4 regions of the Streptosporangium oxazolinicum genome follow, and region 4 is predicted to be linked to each of the others. Evidence: riboswitches for the same ligand, from Rfam matches in the RefSeq annotation. Region 4 holds a riboswitch; each other region holds the start of a gene.
What was found. A riboswitch is a leader RNA that binds a small molecule or an ion and turns the genes downstream of it on or off. The one in region 4 is predicted to bind cobalamin.
Positions count from the first base shown of each region.

Region 1: it holds a riboswitch for cobalamin, as region 4 does, so the genes downstream of both, ABD817_RS21170 ((2Fe-2S)-binding protein) here and bluB (5,6-dimethylbenzimidazole synthase) in region 4, are expected to answer to the same signal.
Region 2: it holds a riboswitch for cobalamin, as region 4 does, so the genes downstream of both, ABD817_RS15535 (ribonucleoside-diphosphate reductase subunit alpha) here and bluB (5,6-dimethylbenzimidazole synthase) in region 4, are expected to answer to the same signal.
Region 3: it holds a riboswitch for cobalamin, as region 4 does, so the genes downstream of both, metE (5-methyltetrahydropteroyltriglutamate--homocysteine S-methyltransferase) here and bluB (5,6-dimethylbenzimidazole synthase) in region 4, are expected to answer to the same signal.

Region 1 covers NZ_BAABAQ010000007.1:371,499-375,532, reverse strand. Annotated here, with positions in the region: gene ABD817_RS21190 (CobW family GTP-binding protein) at 1-117, shown strand, start outside; gene rpsR (30S ribosomal protein S18) at 114-344, shown strand; gene ABD817_RS21180 (transglutaminase domain-containing protein) at 595-1,311, shown strand; gene ABD817_RS21175 (hypothetical protein) at 1,383-1,835, shown strand; gene ABD817_RS21170 ((2Fe-2S)-binding protein) at 1,863-2,693, opposite strand; cobalamin riboswitch at 2,738-2,920, opposite strand; gene ABD817_RS21165 (L-threonylcarbamoyladenylate synthase) at 3,447-4,034, opposite strand, start outside.
Region 2 covers NZ_BAABAQ010000005.1:6,628-10,661, reverse strand. Annotated here, with positions in the region: gene ABD817_RS15540 (ribonucleotide-diphosphate reductase subunit beta) at 1-53, opposite strand, end outside; gene ABD817_RS15535 (ribonucleoside-diphosphate reductase subunit alpha) at 107-2,401, opposite strand; cobalamin riboswitch at 2,518-2,720, opposite strand; gene ABD817_RS15530 (tripartite tricarboxylate transporter substrate-binding protein) at 2,725-3,744, opposite strand; gene glmS (glutamine--fructose-6-phosphate transaminase (isomerizing)) at 3,979-4,034, opposite strand, start outside.
Region 3 covers NZ_BAABAQ010000005.1:418,580-422,613, forward strand. Annotated here, with positions in the region: gene ABD817_RS17170 (hypothetical protein) at 255-662, opposite strand; gene ABD817_RS17175 (uridine kinase family protein) at 918-1,655, opposite strand; cobalamin riboswitch at 1,987-2,198, shown strand; gene metE (5-methyltetrahydropteroyltriglutamate--homocysteine S-methyltransferase) at 2,309-4,034, shown strand, end outside.
Region 4 covers NZ_BAABAQ010000017.1:152,678-156,711, reverse strand. Annotated here, with positions in the region: gene ABD817_RS35070 (poly-gamma-glutamate hydrolase family protein) at 1-295, opposite strand, end outside; gene bluB (5,6-dimethylbenzimidazole synthase) at 574-1,194, opposite strand; cobalamin riboswitch at 1,227-1,422, opposite strand; gene ABD817_RS35060 (prolyl oligopeptidase family serine peptidase) at 1,460-3,478, opposite strand; gene ABD817_RS35055 (ATP-binding cassette domain-containing protein) at 3,534-4,034, opposite strand, start outside.

The DNA of each region.
Region 1 (4,034 bases), on a different contig from region 4:
CTGGACTCCTGCCTGCTCACCGAGACCGAAACCCTGGCAGGCTCCGACATCTGGGCCACATACCCCGACCCGTTCGCCTTCGTCCTCGACCTCGACCTGAAGGAGACCTCCGCGTGAAACCCCGCCGCACCCCCCGCAAGAAGACCAATCCGCTACACGGCGTGAGCCACATCGACTACAAGGACACCACCCTGCTCCGCGCCTTCATCTCCGACCGCGGCAAAATCCGCGGACGCCGCGTCACCGGAGTCACCGTCCAGCAACAACGCCAACTGGCCACCGCGATCAAAAACGCCCGCGAAATGGCCCTGCTCCCCTACGCCTCCACCCCACGACCCCGCTGACCAGGCGAGAAAACACACCGAATGGACAACACCCCGGGAGCGAGCCGTAACGGCGTGCCGTACGAAACCCGCGACGACGACACCGCAGGGACCAGACCACGACCCGCCCCCGCGGCGTACGACCAACCCACCCTTCCCCCAAGCGAGACAGACGGACTCGACGGCCCGCACGCCGCACCCGGCGCGAAACCGCCATCCGTACGCGCTCGAACAGAACCGGACACGTCACGGACTCCGATACGGTCATGGAATGAAGCCGTCGCCTTCCCCCTCACGGCGTCGTCGCGCTGCCGTCCACCGAGAAACAAGCGGGAGAGAACCGTCGGCCACACCCATCCTCGACTGGCAGCATCCCCGGGTGCTGGAGCTGGCGACCGAAGCCCGGCGTAAAGACACCTCGACGGATCGGGATCTCCTGATCACGGCCCACCGGCTCATCACCGCGCGAATACGCCCGGTGTATGCCATGAACGACACCCAGCCGGTCTCCAGAACGCTTCTCCTGGAGCGCGGATCGTGCAGCCAGCGACTGGCGGCGCTGGAAGCGGTAGGACGGGCCCACGGAATCGCCAGCCGGGTCAGGGGATTACTGGTGAGCGGACGCTTCTGGCACCCTCGCTTTCCCCGGCTACGAGCATTGGTCCCGCGCCAGGTGGTGCTCGCCTGGCCGGAGTTCCTGCTCGACGGTGAATGGGTGACCGTCTCCGAGTTGTACGGCGAGCTGAACACGCTGCGGAGGAAGGAGGGATTCACCAACATCGGTGCTGAGACGCTCTTCGACGCGGTGGCCCGCACCGCCGTCGATTGGGACGGCATCACCGGCTCATCATGTGACCTGTCCAACTACGTGCTAGCCGACCTGGGATATTTCAGCTCCCGCGATGCCTTGTTCCGGGCGCACGGCCAGACATTGTGCACGCCGGTCCGCATCACCGCCGACCTCGTCATGGGGCGCCGGTCGGCTTGAGACGCGAGCCTCGACCACATCCCGCACGGCCCCGCCGGAAGCCAACCCCCGACCGTCCCGGAGAAGCCACCATGACCCCGCCCGAGAACATCACAACCTGGCACGACGCCCGCTACGACCTGCCCGTCAGCCGGCAACTGGAGCGCTACAACGAGCTGGCCGCCCGAAACGCGTCAGCCCGCGCCCGCGCGGAACTGATGGCCCGGGGAACCTACGACCCCACCCGGCACGGAACCGAAGACCGGCCCCCGCTCACCGTCGCCGAACACCTCGAACTGCTGGCACTGGCCGAGAGCATCGCACGCACCGTACGCCACCCCGCCAACATCCACCACGCACTGCTGGCCGGAGCCACCTGGGCCGACATCGCCCTCGCCCTCGACTCCGACGCCACCACCCTGCGGCAGGACTACCGGCAGTGGGCCGACGACCAGCACGACCTCAACCAGCACCACCCCACCCTCGGCATGACCGCCGACGAGCACACCGCCGCGATCGCCAGAACCACCCAAGACCATCCATGACCACCCGCTCACCCCGAAGGTAGCTCATCAAGACCCTCCGGGCTGCCGCAAAGCCGCAGCCCACTGCCGGTGACGGGTCCCGGAATCGACGAGAACACAGTCACCACACTTGCCGCCCCCGGGCAGACGGTAGAACAGACAGCAGGTACGCCGAACGAAGAACGGCTGCCCGGGAACGGGTTCGACCAGATCACCGCCACCCCGCAACACTCCCAGCGCGAGCAGCTCACGCCCAAGCGCGATAGCCCGAACGGCGAATCCGGGGCACCGGTCGACGACGGTCCGAACCGTTCCGGCCAGCGCGGAGGCGGCATTACCCCACAACAGCCCAGGGGCAATCCCCACGACCTCCCGTACGGACCACGCCAACGGCTCCAGCACCTCGGTCAGCACACCGCGATACAACGGTTCGGCGACCCCGGCGGGATCAAGGATCCGCCGACCGGTCGGACGCTCGGCCCGCAGCGGCAACGGCCCGCCGGACACCTCCCGCCAGTGAACAGACGCCAGGTCCAAGAGCAGATCATGCGTTACCACCGCACCGACGACAGGTGACCACAGGCGAGCGGCAAGCCCCTGAAACAGGATCGAGGCCGCCACCCTCGGCTCGTCGGTCCCCAGACGTCCGGCGACATCGATGATCCGCCGCCGCAGGAGCCCGGAATCGGCCGCCAGATCAATGAGCGGTCGCCAGCCCACCTCGATCGGACCGACCTCGAGCTCGAAGTAACCACTGATCGCGGAAACATCGGCGACCGCGGCCGACACCTCCGACGGTGATGCGGGAAGCAGCCCCGGCCAGGCGACAGAAGCCACGTCGTCGGCGCGTCCGGAGCCGGTGGGCCGGGGGCCAGGCATGGCGATCACCGTTCCTCCCTTGGGGAGATCCGCCCCAATTTCTGCGAGGAGGCGACCGCGTGAGTCTCCTGGCTCTCGGGTCAACGCTCCTCCCGGCCTTCCCACCCGTTATCCGGGCAGTGGCTTCGTCGGGATTCGCTCGCCGATCACAGTGGCGGGACCGCGCCGGATTCACACCGGCTTCCTCAGTCCGCCGTCGCCTACGCCAACCATGCTCGCACAACCACCATCAACGACAAAGCAGACCTCGGCTTCGCCGCGCCTGCGAAAACCCTGCGGAAGCCGTGACGATCGACATGACCGGCCGGGCGACCCACCGGAGCCGTGACCGGCCCTGAAGATCCCCCGCACCTCGCGCTGAGCCCCATCACCCCCGGAAGTTTGGGCTGTGAGCCCAGTCCCCTCCCGGGCCCCGTTGAATCGGCCTGGCGAACCAATGACGAAGCCACGAAGCTCACGACGGAGAGGAACCCATGCGTGTCACCAACCACACCGGGCGAACGGCACCGATCACCGGCGACGGCGTGATCGACATCGAGAAGACCGACGGTGTTGCTCGTAGGTGATGGTTTTGTGGTTTGCGTTTAAATGATCTTGAATCTGGTCGGGCGCCTTTACAATGTAGATTTATTTCGCGGCCCGGTCCGGACCGCCGATCGGCCAGATGGTCCGGACCGGGCCCTTCGCGGTGACCGCGTCCCGGGGTGGGACCCGCACGGACACGCCGACTGACTCCCGCGAGCCGCCGTGCCCCTACTCGAAGAGGGACGGGTCTCCGGTGCCCCGGCGGAGAATCTCGGGCTCGTCCTGCGAGAAGTCGACGACCGTCGTCGGGACGGCGCCGCACTCACCGGCGTCGATGACGGCGTCCACCACGTGATCGAGCCTCTCCTTGATCTCCCAGCCCTGCGTCAGGGGCTCGGCCTCGTCGGGCAGTAGCAGGGTGCTCGACACCAGCGGTTCGCCGAGCTCGGCCAGCAGCGCCTGTGTGACGACATGGTCGGGGATCCGGACACCGACCGTCTTCTTCCGGGGGTGCAGCAACCGCCGCGGCACCTCCTTGGTCGCGGGCAGGATGAAGGTGTAGCCGCCGGGGGTCGCCGCCTTGACCGAGCGGAACAGCGCATTGCTCACATGCACGAACTGCCCAAACTGGGCAAAGTCTCTACAGACCAGGGTGAAGTGATGATCACTGCCGAGGTCGCGGATCTCTCTGATCCGGTCGATGCCTTCCTTGTTTCCCAGCCGACACCCCAGCGCGTAGCCCGAGTCCGTTGGATACGCGATCAGCCCGTCCGTACGCAGAATCTCGACCACCTGGCCGATCAGCCGGGGTTGGGG
Region 2 (4,034 bases), on a different contig from region 4:
TCGGGGTAGCGCATCGGCCGCAGGGTGAGGTCCATGCCGGGGTCGAGCAACATCGGGAAATGCCTTTCTGGGTGGTCACGGCGGGGCTTCCGAGGGACTGGGACGGCTACTGGCAGGCGTCGCAGTACTCGGGGTTCTCCAGGGAGCAGGCGACGGCCTCGGGGTCGAGGACGGCCCGCTCCACCGGCGCCGCCACGGTGGCCTGCGCGATCCGGGTGGCCGGGCGCGAGCGCAGGTAGTAGGTGGTCTTGAGGCCCGACTTCCAGGCGTAGGCGTACATCGAGGAGAGCTTGCCGATGGTCGGCGTGGCCATGAAGAGGTTCAGCGACTGCGACTGGTCGATGTACGGGGTGCGCGCGGCGGCCAGGTCGATGAGTGCCTTCTGCGGCAGCTCCCAGGCGGTCCGGTAGAGCGTCCTCAGGTCGGCGGGGATCTCGGGGATGTCCTGCACGGAGCCGTCGGCGCGCTTGATCGCGTCGCGGATCTGCGCGGTCCACAGGCCACGGGCCTGGAGGTCGCGGACGAGATAGCGGTTGACCTGGAGGAACTCCCCCGAGAGGGTCTCGCGCTTGAAGACGTTGGAGACCTGCGGCTCGATGCACTCGTAGCAGCCCGCGATGGAGGCGATCGTGGCCGTCGGCGCGATCGCGATCATCAGCGAGTTGCGCAGGCCGGTCCCGGCGATCCGCTCCCTGAGCTCCGCCCACTCCGCCGACCCCGCCGCCCCGTAGTGGTCGGGGTGCAGCACCCCGGCGGCGGCCCTCGTCTCCTCGTACGAGGGATGGCGGCCCCGCTCCACGGCCAGGTCGGAGGAGGTCCGGTAGGCGGCGAGCGCGATCTCCTCGGAGATCCTGGTGGACAGCTCCAGGGCGCGCGGCGAGTCGAACGGCAGCCGCAGCGTGAACAGCACGTCGGCCAGGCCCATCACGCCGAGCCCGATCGGGCGCCACCTGCGGTTGGCGGCCTCCGCCTCGGGGGTCGGGTAGAAGCCCAGGTCGATGGTGCGGTCGAGGAAGCGCACGGCGGTGCGGACGGTCGCGCGCAGCCGTGCCCAGTCGACCCCGTCCCCGGCCTCCGCCGACAGATGGGCGGCGAGGTTGATCGAGCCGAGGTTGCAGACGGCGGTCTCCGCGTCGCCGGTGACCTCCAGGATCTCGGTGCAGAGGTTGGACAGGTGGATGACGTTCTCCGGCCTGGCCGTCTGGTTGGAGGTCCGGTTCGCCGCGTCCTTGAAGGTCATCCAGCCGTTGCCGGTCTGGGCGAGCGTGCGCATCATCCGCCCGTACAGGGTGCGGGCCGGGATCTGCCGGGTGAAGCGGCCCTCGGCCTCGGCGGCCCGGTAGGCGTCGTCGAACGCGGCGCCGTACAGGTCGGTGAGGTGCGGGACCTCCTTGGGGTCGAACAGCGACCAGACGCCGTCGGCCTCGACCCGGCGCATGAACTCGTCGGGGATCCAGTTGGCCAGGTTCAGGTTGTGCGTGCGGCGGGCCTCCTCGCCGGTGTTGTCGCGCAGTTCCAGGAACTCCTCGACGTCGGCGTGCCAGGGCTCCAGGTAGACGCAGGCCGCGCCCTTGCGGCGGCCTCCCTGGTTGACCGCGGCGACGCTGGAGTCGAGCGTGCGCAGCCAGGGCACGATGCCGTTGGAGTGGCCGTTGGTGCCCCGGATCAGCGAGCCCCGCGAGCGGACCCTGGTCCAGGCGATCCCGATGCCCCCCGCGTACTTCGACAGCCGCGCGACCTGCCCGTAGCGCTCGTAGATGGACTCCAGTTCGTCGCGGGGCGAGTCGAGCAGGAAGCACGAGGAGAGCTGGGGCCTGCGGGAGCCGGAGTTGAACAGCGTGGGCGAGCTGGGCAGGTAGGACAGGGTGGCCATCAGCGCGTACAGCTCGGCGGCCTCCTCGACGGTCTCGGACAGGCCGCAGGCCACCCGGAGGAAGAAGTGCTGCGGGCGCTCCAGGACCTTGCGGGTTCGCGGGTGGCGCAGCAGGTAGCGGTCGTAGACGGTACGCAGCCCGAAGTACTCGAACCTGGCGTCGGCCTCCGGGTCGACGAGCGCGTCCAGGACCCCGGCGTGGGCGGCCACGAACTCCGCGAGCCCGTCCTGGATCAGCCCCGCCTCGTGGGTCGCGGCGACGGACTCGGAGAAGCGGCGGACGCCGTGCTCGGCGGCCTCGTCGGCGATCAGCTCGGCCAGCATCGCGGCGGCGACCCTGGAGTTCTCCGGATCGGTGATCACCCGGGCGGCCGCCTCGTCGATGGCCAGCCTGCGATCGTCCGCCGCGCTCCCGGTGTTTCCGGTGCTCCCGGTGCCCATCGTGGCCGCCGCCGCGTTCCCGGTGTTCCCGGTGTTCCCGGTGGTTCCGGCGCTCCCCGTGGTGGTCTCCGCCAATGCCTGTGTCACGTAGTGCCCCTCGCTCGCTCGAACTTCCCCGTACGGCTCCGCCGGAGGGGCACGCGTCCGCGAGCGATCCCGGGCACGCCGGATCGCCTCGTTCCGCGGGCCCTCCCACGAGGCCCTGGACAGTCACGTCACCGGCAGGTCTTCGGACTCACGGGCGCACCGCACATGCCTACCGGCCGTCGCTTCCCAGGCATGGTTCGCCCAGTGCTTGACTGACGGCTTTCGTTCCCGTTCACCGCTGCGGGGCAGTCACCGGAATCTCACCGGGTTCCCTCTTGCCTCGCCCCTCGCGGGGCGAACCAGCAACGAGCAGGATCCTACATCTAGGGGCGTCTGACGCAACTACCCCAACAGGTTGTGTCGGAGGACTTCAACAGCCCGAGCTCGTGGAGGACACCGCGGGTGCGTGCCGTCTCGGTGAAGAGCCACTGGCGAAACTCGTCGCCACTGAGATAGACCCGGCTCCAGCCGTGGGCAGCGCACAGGGAACGCCAGCGCGGCGCGGCGTCGATCCTGTCACACAGGTCGATCGCGGCGTCCCGGTCCCCCGGACTCATGTCCTTGGGGCCCAGCAGGCCGCACCAGTCGCTGTACTCCAGCCGGACGTCGACCTCCATGAGCGTCGGCGCGTCGATCCCGTCGATCCGGCCGCCGGAGGAGACCACCAGGGGCCGCAGACGGCCCGCCCTGATTTCAGGCCGCAGGGCGCGCGCCGATCCCAGCAGGGCCGCCACCCGGCCGACCTGGAGCGCCTCGGCGGCATCCTCGGGGGCGAGGTATCCGGCGTACTCCAGCAGCCGGGTGTCCACCCCGAGGCACTTGCCGATCATCCCGTAGAGCACGTGGTCGGAGCCGCCCTCCGCCCCGCCGCCGACCGTCAGCCCCGCCGGGTTCCCGCGCAGCCGCGCGGCGAAGTCCTCGAAGGTACGCAGGCGGGAGTCGGAGGGGACGACCAGGACCGCCCAGTCGCCGACCAGGCGGGCGATGGGGGTGGCGGCGTTCACCACGGCGGTGGTGTTGGCGATCTCCGCGGCGGCCACCATCGGCATCGCGGTGACGAGCAGCCTGCCTTCGCGCGCGAAGGGGCCGTGGAAGGCGCCGAACGCGTCGCGCGGGGCGGAGCCCAGGGCACCCCGCCGCTCGACGGCCATGGCGGTACGCGCCAGTCCCGACTGGACCAGGACGGTCGCCAGCCTGCCCGCGATCCCGTCCCAGCCGTGGCCGTCGGCGGTCGGTTCGAGGATGAACAGGCGCTTCACCGCCGGACCGGCACCGCCGCCCGCGTCACACCCCGCGGCGACCAGGACCCCCGCCGCCAGTGCGAAAAACCCCCTGCGGCGCATAAGCGCCCCTTCCCCCAGGAAACCCTCACACCAAAGGTTACTTCTTACTCACTTTCTGTGACGAAGCGGGGGTATGTGGAAATGTCGCCCGCACTCGGACATGAGTCATCGGACCGCGCGGGAGCCCGAAGAGCCCCCCGGTGCCCACAGCGCCCCCGGCAGGCCGGAGCGAGGCCGGGGCACCGGGGGCGCGGGGGCGAGAGGCAGGGGCTGAGGGTCAGGAGCTGCGGGGCCTCACTCCACCGTGACGCTCTTGGCCAGGTTCCTGGGCTTGTCGACGTCCCGTTCCA
Region 3 (4,034 bases), on a different contig from region 4:
AATCGTGCGTGCAGTCACGATGCGTTGCCGTGTCGGTGGCCGCTTCCGGCGTAGCGCCATTCCGGCAGGGGGGCGGTCTCTTCGGCAGGGGCAGGCGGGCCGAGAAACGTCTGAGCTTGCGCGGCCCGGTGGTCAGCACGGGTACGGCGAGGCTCGCCAAGGGGGTGCCGTTCATGATCAGTGGCAGCGAAGATCCCAGCCCGGGTCATGGAGGTTGTCCTGCACCTCGACGATGATCAGCTTGTCGTCGAAGCTCAGGGGAAGGGTGGGGGCTCCGAAGGTGTCCAGACGACGACGGAGATTCCGCCTCCTTCGATGCCGATCTGCGCGGCTTTGTAGTGACGCGCGACCTCGTCCGGCGACAGTTTCGTGCCCAGGTTGAACCTGAGGCGGTAGTCGCAGTGGTTGCTGTTGCCCCGCAGCGCCACTGACGCCTGCACCTCGTCATCGGAGAATCTGGTCTCGGGAGGTAGAGGATAGCTAAGAAAACGGTTGGCAAGGCCGTCGAGTTGACGGTTGTGAATCCACTGAGGCGTCATGATGAGCGCGAAGAACAGTACGAATGATGCCGCGATAGCCGCCGGGAGTTTCCAGCGCCGCTTCCGTCTCGCCGTCGATGGTGGTCGCGTGCTGTGGAGGTCGTCCTGCGCAGTGCTCGGCATGGTCTCCATGGTCGTGCGGCACGCGTGCGATGATCAAGAGAGGGAGCTGGAACCGCGCTTCGCCGCTTCTCGTGGAAGAGCCGGGAAGTTGAACGGTGATGAGCTGTGAAAGCGTTGGCTCGGCCTGTATGGGGTCACGTCCCGTACCTGCCACACCGCCAGGAAAAATCCCTTACCGGAGGGGTTTTGGTGGCTGCCGGCGGGAGGCGCGGCTCTCGAACCGCTCACCCGCGTTCTGCGGGTGGACCGGCCAACCTAAGGGCTGGTCGGCGGGGCGACGACCAACTCGGTGTCCGGGTCGTGGTCGATCTGCGGAGGGCCAGCGACGATCATGGTGGCTCGGGCCCACGGCTGTTCTCGTGAGATGAACGGCAGTTCCTCCAGCAGCCAGTTCGCCACGTGCTCCAGCTGCTTGGGGGAGTCGCCGTCGCGGACGACCAACAAGCGCTCTTGCTCGTCGAGGTCACCCTGCATCCACACCGAGGCGTCCAACCACGGGGCAAGCTCTTCGCGGATGATGCCGGTGCCCTCGACCCAGATGAAGTCGGCACCGGCGGGAATGGTGATCGATCCGGGCCGGTCGTGGGTGATCCAGGCATCAGGGCGGAAGTTCACCGCTTCACCCCGGTGCAGGGGGTGCAGGATGTTCTCGACGAGCACGGCGCCCCAGTCGAAGTAGGCGTGGTTCCAGGCGATGTCGTCGGTGTGCACGATGGCGGAGTTAGGCACCCCCTTGCGTAGCCGCTCGGCCAGGGTCGTCTTGCCGGCGCCGCCCCGGCCGTCGATCGCGATCACCCGCGGGCGTCCGGTGACGTCGGGTGAAGCATCACGCAGCTGCCGGACGGCGTCGAGCACGGTCACCACCCGCCAGCCAACGGCCTCGGTCTCGCCTGGATGCAGATGCATCGACAACCTGTCTTCGAAAGAGAGGACAAAGATCAGCATACGAGCCGCTGCCGTCGACCAGTCACGCTGAACGATGTACAGCAGCACCACTTCACACGATCACACACCACCAGCCCGTCGTCCCTCTCTTTCGCAATCCCAGGAGCGGTCGCGATGCGCTGCCGACCTTGATCTCCACCAAATCACCCTCAAAGACCTACCGGCCATTCCCCGGGGCAGCTCGCGGCGTACCACCGCTCGGCGAACGGCTCCCTGGTGGTCTGCGAGGTGTCTCCTCCACCCGGGACGAGCCCATTTCTTCTGCAGGGGCATTTCCGAAGGCGGCCTTCTTTCCTTTCCCACCCTCCGGGTGGCCGCAGTACGGTTCCCGCTTCTTCGATGCGCCGGACGGTGGCTCCGGCCGGAGGTGCGGGCGGGTTATGCTCGTGGTGCGGTTGGTTCTTCCGGTGTCGTGTTGGCGCTGGGAGTCGTAAGAGGGAACCCGGTGGGAGTCCGGGACTGCCCCGCAGCGGTGAGTGGGAACGAACGCCGTCATAGGCACTGGGTGCGTGGCATCTGGGAAGCGACGGTCAGTAGGGGTTGAGTGTGGTGCCCGCGAGTCCGAAGACCTGCCAGCCGTCCGTGTGCCGTCCGGTGCGCGGTGATCCGTGGCCTCGTGGGAGGGCCTGGGAGGTGTCTTTCCCGTGTGTTCCTTCCGTGTGGCTGTGGGTTGGCATGGCATGAGCCGAGGGAAGGACGCCATGAGTCAGGTCACTACGACCGTTTTGGGGTATCCCCGTATCGGGGGCCGTCGCGAGTTGAAGCGGGCGACGGAGGATTACTGGGCCGGGCGCACGGACGCCGCCGCTCTTCGGGAGACGGCCGAGGGTCTGCGGGAGCGGACGTGGCGGGAGCTGTCGGAGGCGGGGCTGGACGCGGTGCCGTCCAACACGTTCTCGCTGTATGACCACGTGCTGGACACGATCGCGATGGTGGGGGCGGTGCCCGAGCGGTTCGCCGGGGCCGCCGACCCGTACTTCGCGATGGCCCGGGGCGCCGAGGGGGTGGCGCCGCTGGAGATGACCAAGTGGTTCGACACCAACTACCACTACCTGGTTCCCGAGCTGGGACCCGGCACCCGGTTCCGGCTCGACTGGAGCAAGCCGCTCACCGAGTACGCCGAGGCGCGGCGGCTGGGCGTCGAGACCCGGCCGGTGCTGGTCGGGCCGCTGTCGTTCCTGCTGCTGGCCAAGTCCACCGAGCCCGGCTTCGCGCCGCTGCGGCTGCTGGACGGCCTGCTGGAGACCTACGCCGAGCTGCTGGAACGGATGGCCGCGGCGGGGGTGACCGAGGTGCAGCTGGACGAGCCGGTGCTGGCCGCCGACCGTACGGACGAGGAGCTGGCCGCGCTGCGCCGGGCCTACGCGCGGCTGGGCGCGCTCAGCAGTCGGCCCCGGATGCTGGTGGCCACCTACTTCGGTGAGATCGGGCCCGCGCTGGAGATCCTGGCCCGAGGCCCGGTCGAGGCCGTCGGCCTGGACTTCGTCTCGGCGCCCGGCAACCTGGAGGCGCTGGCCGCCGTCGGCGGGCTGCCCGGCAAGACCCTCGTCGCCGGGGTCGTCGACGGCCGCAACGTCTGGCGTACCGACACCGCGAAGGCGCTGGCGACCTGCGCCGCGCTGCTCGGGCTGAGCGACCGGCTGGTGGTGAGCACCTCCTGCTCGCTGCTGCACGTCCCGCTCGACCTGGACGCCGAGACCTCGCTGGACCCTCGGCTGCGCGAGCGGCTGGCCTTCGCCAGGCAGAAGGTCGACGAGGTCGTACGGATCGGCAGGGCGCTGAACGGTGAGGAGGTCATCGCGGGGGAGAACGTCACGGAGCGGTTCCTCAACCCCCGGGTGCGGGCCAGGCTGGACGCGCTGGGCAAGGGCACCCCGCGCGCCCCGCACGCCGAGCGGCTCGCCGTGCAGAACGCCGACCTGGGTCTGCCGCCGCTGGCCACCACCACCATCGGCTCCTTCCCGCAGACCGGCGAGGTGCGCCAGGCCCGCGCCGCCCTGCGCGCGGGCGACATCGACAGGGCCGGGTACGAGCGCAGGATGGAGGCCGAGATCGACCGCGTCATCGCGCTGCAGGAGGACATCGGCCTGGACGTGCTGGTGCACGGCGAGCCCGAGCGCAACGACATGGTCCAGTACTTCGCCGAGATGCTGGAGGGCTACGCCGCCACCGAACACGGCTGGGTGCAGTCGTACGGCAGCCGCTACGTCCGCCCGCCGATCCTGTTCGGCGACGTCTCCCGTCCCGAGCCGATGACGGTGCGCTGGGCCTCCTACGCGCAGTCGCGGACGAAGAAGCCGGTCAAGGGCATGCTGACCGGCCCGGTGACCATGCTGGCCTGGTCCTTCGTCCGTGACGACCAGCCGCTGGGCGAGACCGCCAGGCAGGTGGCGCTCGCCCTGCGCGACGAGACCCACGACCTTGAGG
Region 4 (4,034 bases):
TCGTGGGTGCCTCGATGCCCCCTCCGTGGATCGCGATATGCGCCACCCTGGCCCTGGCGGGGAACCGCTGGACACGCCGATAGTCGCTTCCCTCGCTCTCGTGGGCCGCGAGCTGGGCGTACCCGTCGTACGTGTCGGACGCGACGCCGAAGGGAATCCGGCTCACCCCGGCGACCGCCGCCCCCGGTGCGGTCCGCGCCGCGCCGTGGGCGGTGGCCGGGAGGACCATGCTCGCGCCCAGCGCGATCACCCCGAGCGTCGCTGGAAGACATCGGCGAATGGAATCGCTCTTCACGATCATCTCCTCGTGAGGTCCGTCACCGCGAGCATTTCCCGGGAGGATCCGGCATTCAAGTGTCACTGACACATCGCCGTCGTTTCGATGCCGATGGACGGCGGGCCACCTTTGGGCCTCGCCGCCGGAAGCGGAAACGGGCCGCGCTCACCTGAAGGTCGGATTGGGCGGCGGGGCCGAGAGCGGGGGGTGACGGTCCGCCGTGCGGGCGCGAAGACGTCACGGCGTTCGCCGGAGACCGGCTCCGGACGACCGTCCCGACCTCGCCGGGGCGCCGGTCACCAGCGGTCGTGGTGGACGACGTCGCCCAGCGGGCGCCGGTGACGCCAGCCGTGCCGTTCGAGGTCGGGCGTGGTCTCCAGGTGGGTGACCGGGCCGAGGCACAACCAGGCGACAGGGCGGATCCCGGCCGGGATGCCGAGGAGGCCGGCGAGGAAGGGCTCGCGGTAGAACGACACCCAGCCGACGCCGAGGTCCTCGGCGGTCGCGGCCAGCCAGAGGTTCTGGATGGCCAGGCACACCGAGTACAGGCCCGCGTCGGCGATGGCGTGGCGGCCGAGGACGGCGGGGCCGCCCCGGTCCCGGTCGTAGGTGACCACGATCGACAGCGTCGACTCCAGCACACCGTCGATCTTGATTCGGGCGAATCGCCGCGCGGCGGAGGCGTCGAGGGTCGCGGCGAAGACCTCCCGCTCGCGGTGAACGTGTTCGTGGAAGGTCTCCCGGATGGCGGCGTCGCGTACCACGACGAAGTCCCAGGGCTGGGAGAGGCCGACGCTGGGCGCGGCGTGGGCCGCCGACAGGACGCGGTGCAGGACCTCGTCGGGGATGGGCGCGCCGGTGAACTGCGCGCGCACGTCGCGGCGGCGGTGGATGACGTCGTAAAGCCGGTTGTCCATGGGCAGGCTCCCGCTGTGTACATGCCCCGTGCCGGGGCTGTGAGCGCGAGGCCGGTCTTCGGACTTCCGGATCGACGCCTGGCCACCCGCCTTCCCAGTCCGTGCCGGACCAGTGGCCGCGCGTACGCGCGTGGGTGGGGACTTCCCGGTCACCGCGGCGGGCCCGTGCCGGAATCACACCGGCTTCCCGATTCTCCCCGCCGGAGCGGAGCACCTCACAACAGTTCGCCGCTCGACACGGTAGCCGATTCCCGCCGGGATCGTGTCACCGGGCCGTTCGGGTGCCGGTGTCCAGGCTGGTGTCCAGGCCGGTGTGGGCGGCGAGGAAGGCGAGCATGTCGGCGGCGAGGCCGACGGCGCGGCCCGCCGAGCGGGAGCCGTGGCCGACGCCGCCCTCGTGGCGCAGCAGGATCGGCCGCGAGCCCGACGTCGCCGCCTGCAGCGCCGCGCACATCTTGCGCGCGTGCATGGGGTCGACGCGGGAGTCACCGCCGAACGTGGTCAGCAGCGTCGCCGGGTAGTCGACGCCGTCGGTGACCCGGTGGTAGGGGGAGTAGCCCAGCAGCCAGCCCAGCTGCTCGGGGTCCTCGGCCGAACCGTACTCGGAACGCCACGCCGGGCCGAGCCCCGACCGCTCGTACCTGACCATGTCGAGCAGCGGCGCCGAGCAGACGACGGCGGCGAACAGGTCGGGGCGCTGCGTCAGCGCGGCGCCGACCAGCAGCCCGCCGTTCGACTCGCCGCACGCGCCCAGCCGCTCGGGGGTGGTCCAGCCGTCCGCGACGAGCTTCTCGGCCGCCGCCGCGAAGTCGTCGAAGACGTTCTGCTTGCGCTCCAGCATGCCGTCGCGATGCCAGTCCGCGCCCTCCTCGCCGCCGCCGCGCAACTGGGCCAGGGCGAAGACCCCGCCCGCCTCGACCCAGGGCAGGACGTAGCTGGAGTACGACGGCGTGAGCGAGAGCCCGAACCCGCCGTAGCCGTACAGGATCGTGGGCCTGGGGCCCGAACCGGGGCGGGCCAGCACGACCATCCGCACCGGGGTGCCGTCCGCGGAGGCGCAGACCACCTGGCGGACCTCAAGCTCGGGGACCTCCACGGCGCCGGGCGCGGCGCTCCACAGCGACGTCCGACCGGTGCGCGTGTCGTAGCGGTACACCCCCGCGGGCGTGACGCTGTCGGTGTAGGTGAACCAGACCTCGTGGCCGCCCTCGGGGCGGGTGGTCATCCCTCCCGCCGAACCGAGGCCGGGCAGCGGCACCGGGCCGCGCCGCCTCCCGGTCGTCAGGTCGTGGACGCCGATCTCGCTGACCGCGTGCCGGGTCCGGCTCACGAGCAGCGCCTGCCCGGCGATCGCGAACTCCCCGATCACCGCCTCGGGGTCCTCGCCGACCAGGTCGATCCAGTGCTCGGGGCCCGGCCGCGCCGGGTCGGCCACGCACAGCCGTCCCCGTGGCGCGTCCAGGGTGGTGAGCAGGTACAGGCGCCCGTCGCGGCCGACCGCGGGCACCGTCATCGCGCCCGCCGCCCGCTGGACCACCCGCAGGTCGGGGCGCTCGGGGGAGGAGGACGACAGGTCGGCCAGCCAGAGGTCGTTGCCGTCGCCCGCCATCGCCGAGACCGTGAGCCAGCGCCCGTTGTAACTGATCCCCAGGCCGTACGAGCGCTCCTCACCCATGATCACGGCGTCGTCCTCGGCGGGGGTGCCGAGCCGGTGCAGGCGGACCTGGCGGGAGCGGACGTAGAAGAACGCCTTCCCGTCGGGCAGCCACGCCACGGGCGCGTACCGGCAGCGGTCGATCGGGCCGTCCACCACCCGGCGGGTGACGACGTCCATGACCCGCAGTTCCGACCGCTCGTCCCCGCTCCTGGACAGCTGGTACGCCACCAGCCCGCCGTCCAGGTCGGGCTGCCAGTGGTCGAGCGTGGTCAGCCCGCTCGGGTCGAGCTCCATCGGGTCGATCAGCGTCTCCTCCACCCCGTCGGGACCGGTGCGGTAGAGGACGGCGTGCTCCTGCCGGGCCGTACGGCGCAGGAAGAACCGGCTCCCGCCGCGCCACATCGGCGTGCCGACCGTTCCGGCCCCGGTCAGCGCGGCCACCCGCGAGTGCCACCGGTGGCGGCCCGGCAGCGCGCCCGCGTGTTCGCGCCACAGCTCCCCCTGGGCGTCCGTCCAGCTCCGCGTCTCCGGGCTGTCCGGATCCTCCAGCCACCGGTACGGGTCGGGAACCGCGTGACCGTGGAGGTGGTCGACGACGGGGTGCCGTTCGGCGGGAGGGTAGATCATCGGATTCCTCCGGTGTGGAGACCTTGGGCTCTGGACGGGAAACGCGGTGCGGGCGTCACGGCACCGGCTCCCGGACGCTCGACGGGTCCCACTGCCCGGCCAGGTCCGCGTACAGCGGGGAGGTGGCGAGCATCTCCTCGTGCGTGCCCAGCCGGACGCTGGTGCCGTCCATGACGAGGATCCGCCGGGCCCGCAGGGCGGAGGTCAGCCGGTGGGCGATGACGAGGAGCGTGCCGTCCCGGCGGGCGAACGCCTCTTCCGCACGGGCCTCGGCCGCCGGGTCCAGGTGGCACGTCGCCTCGTCGAGGATCACCAGCCGGGCCGGGGCGAGGTAGGCGCGGGCCAGGGCGACCAGCTGCCGTTCGGCGGGTGACAGCAGCCCCGAGTGGATCTCGGTGGCGTAGCCGCCCAGCCGCGCCACCAGGTTCGTCAGGCCGACCTCGGCCACGGCGTCGTCCACCGCCTCCCGGGGGGCGTCGGCCAGATAGGTCAGGTTCTCCAGCAGGGAGCCACGGAAGACGTACGCCTCCTGCGGGATCAGCACCCGGTCGGCGGG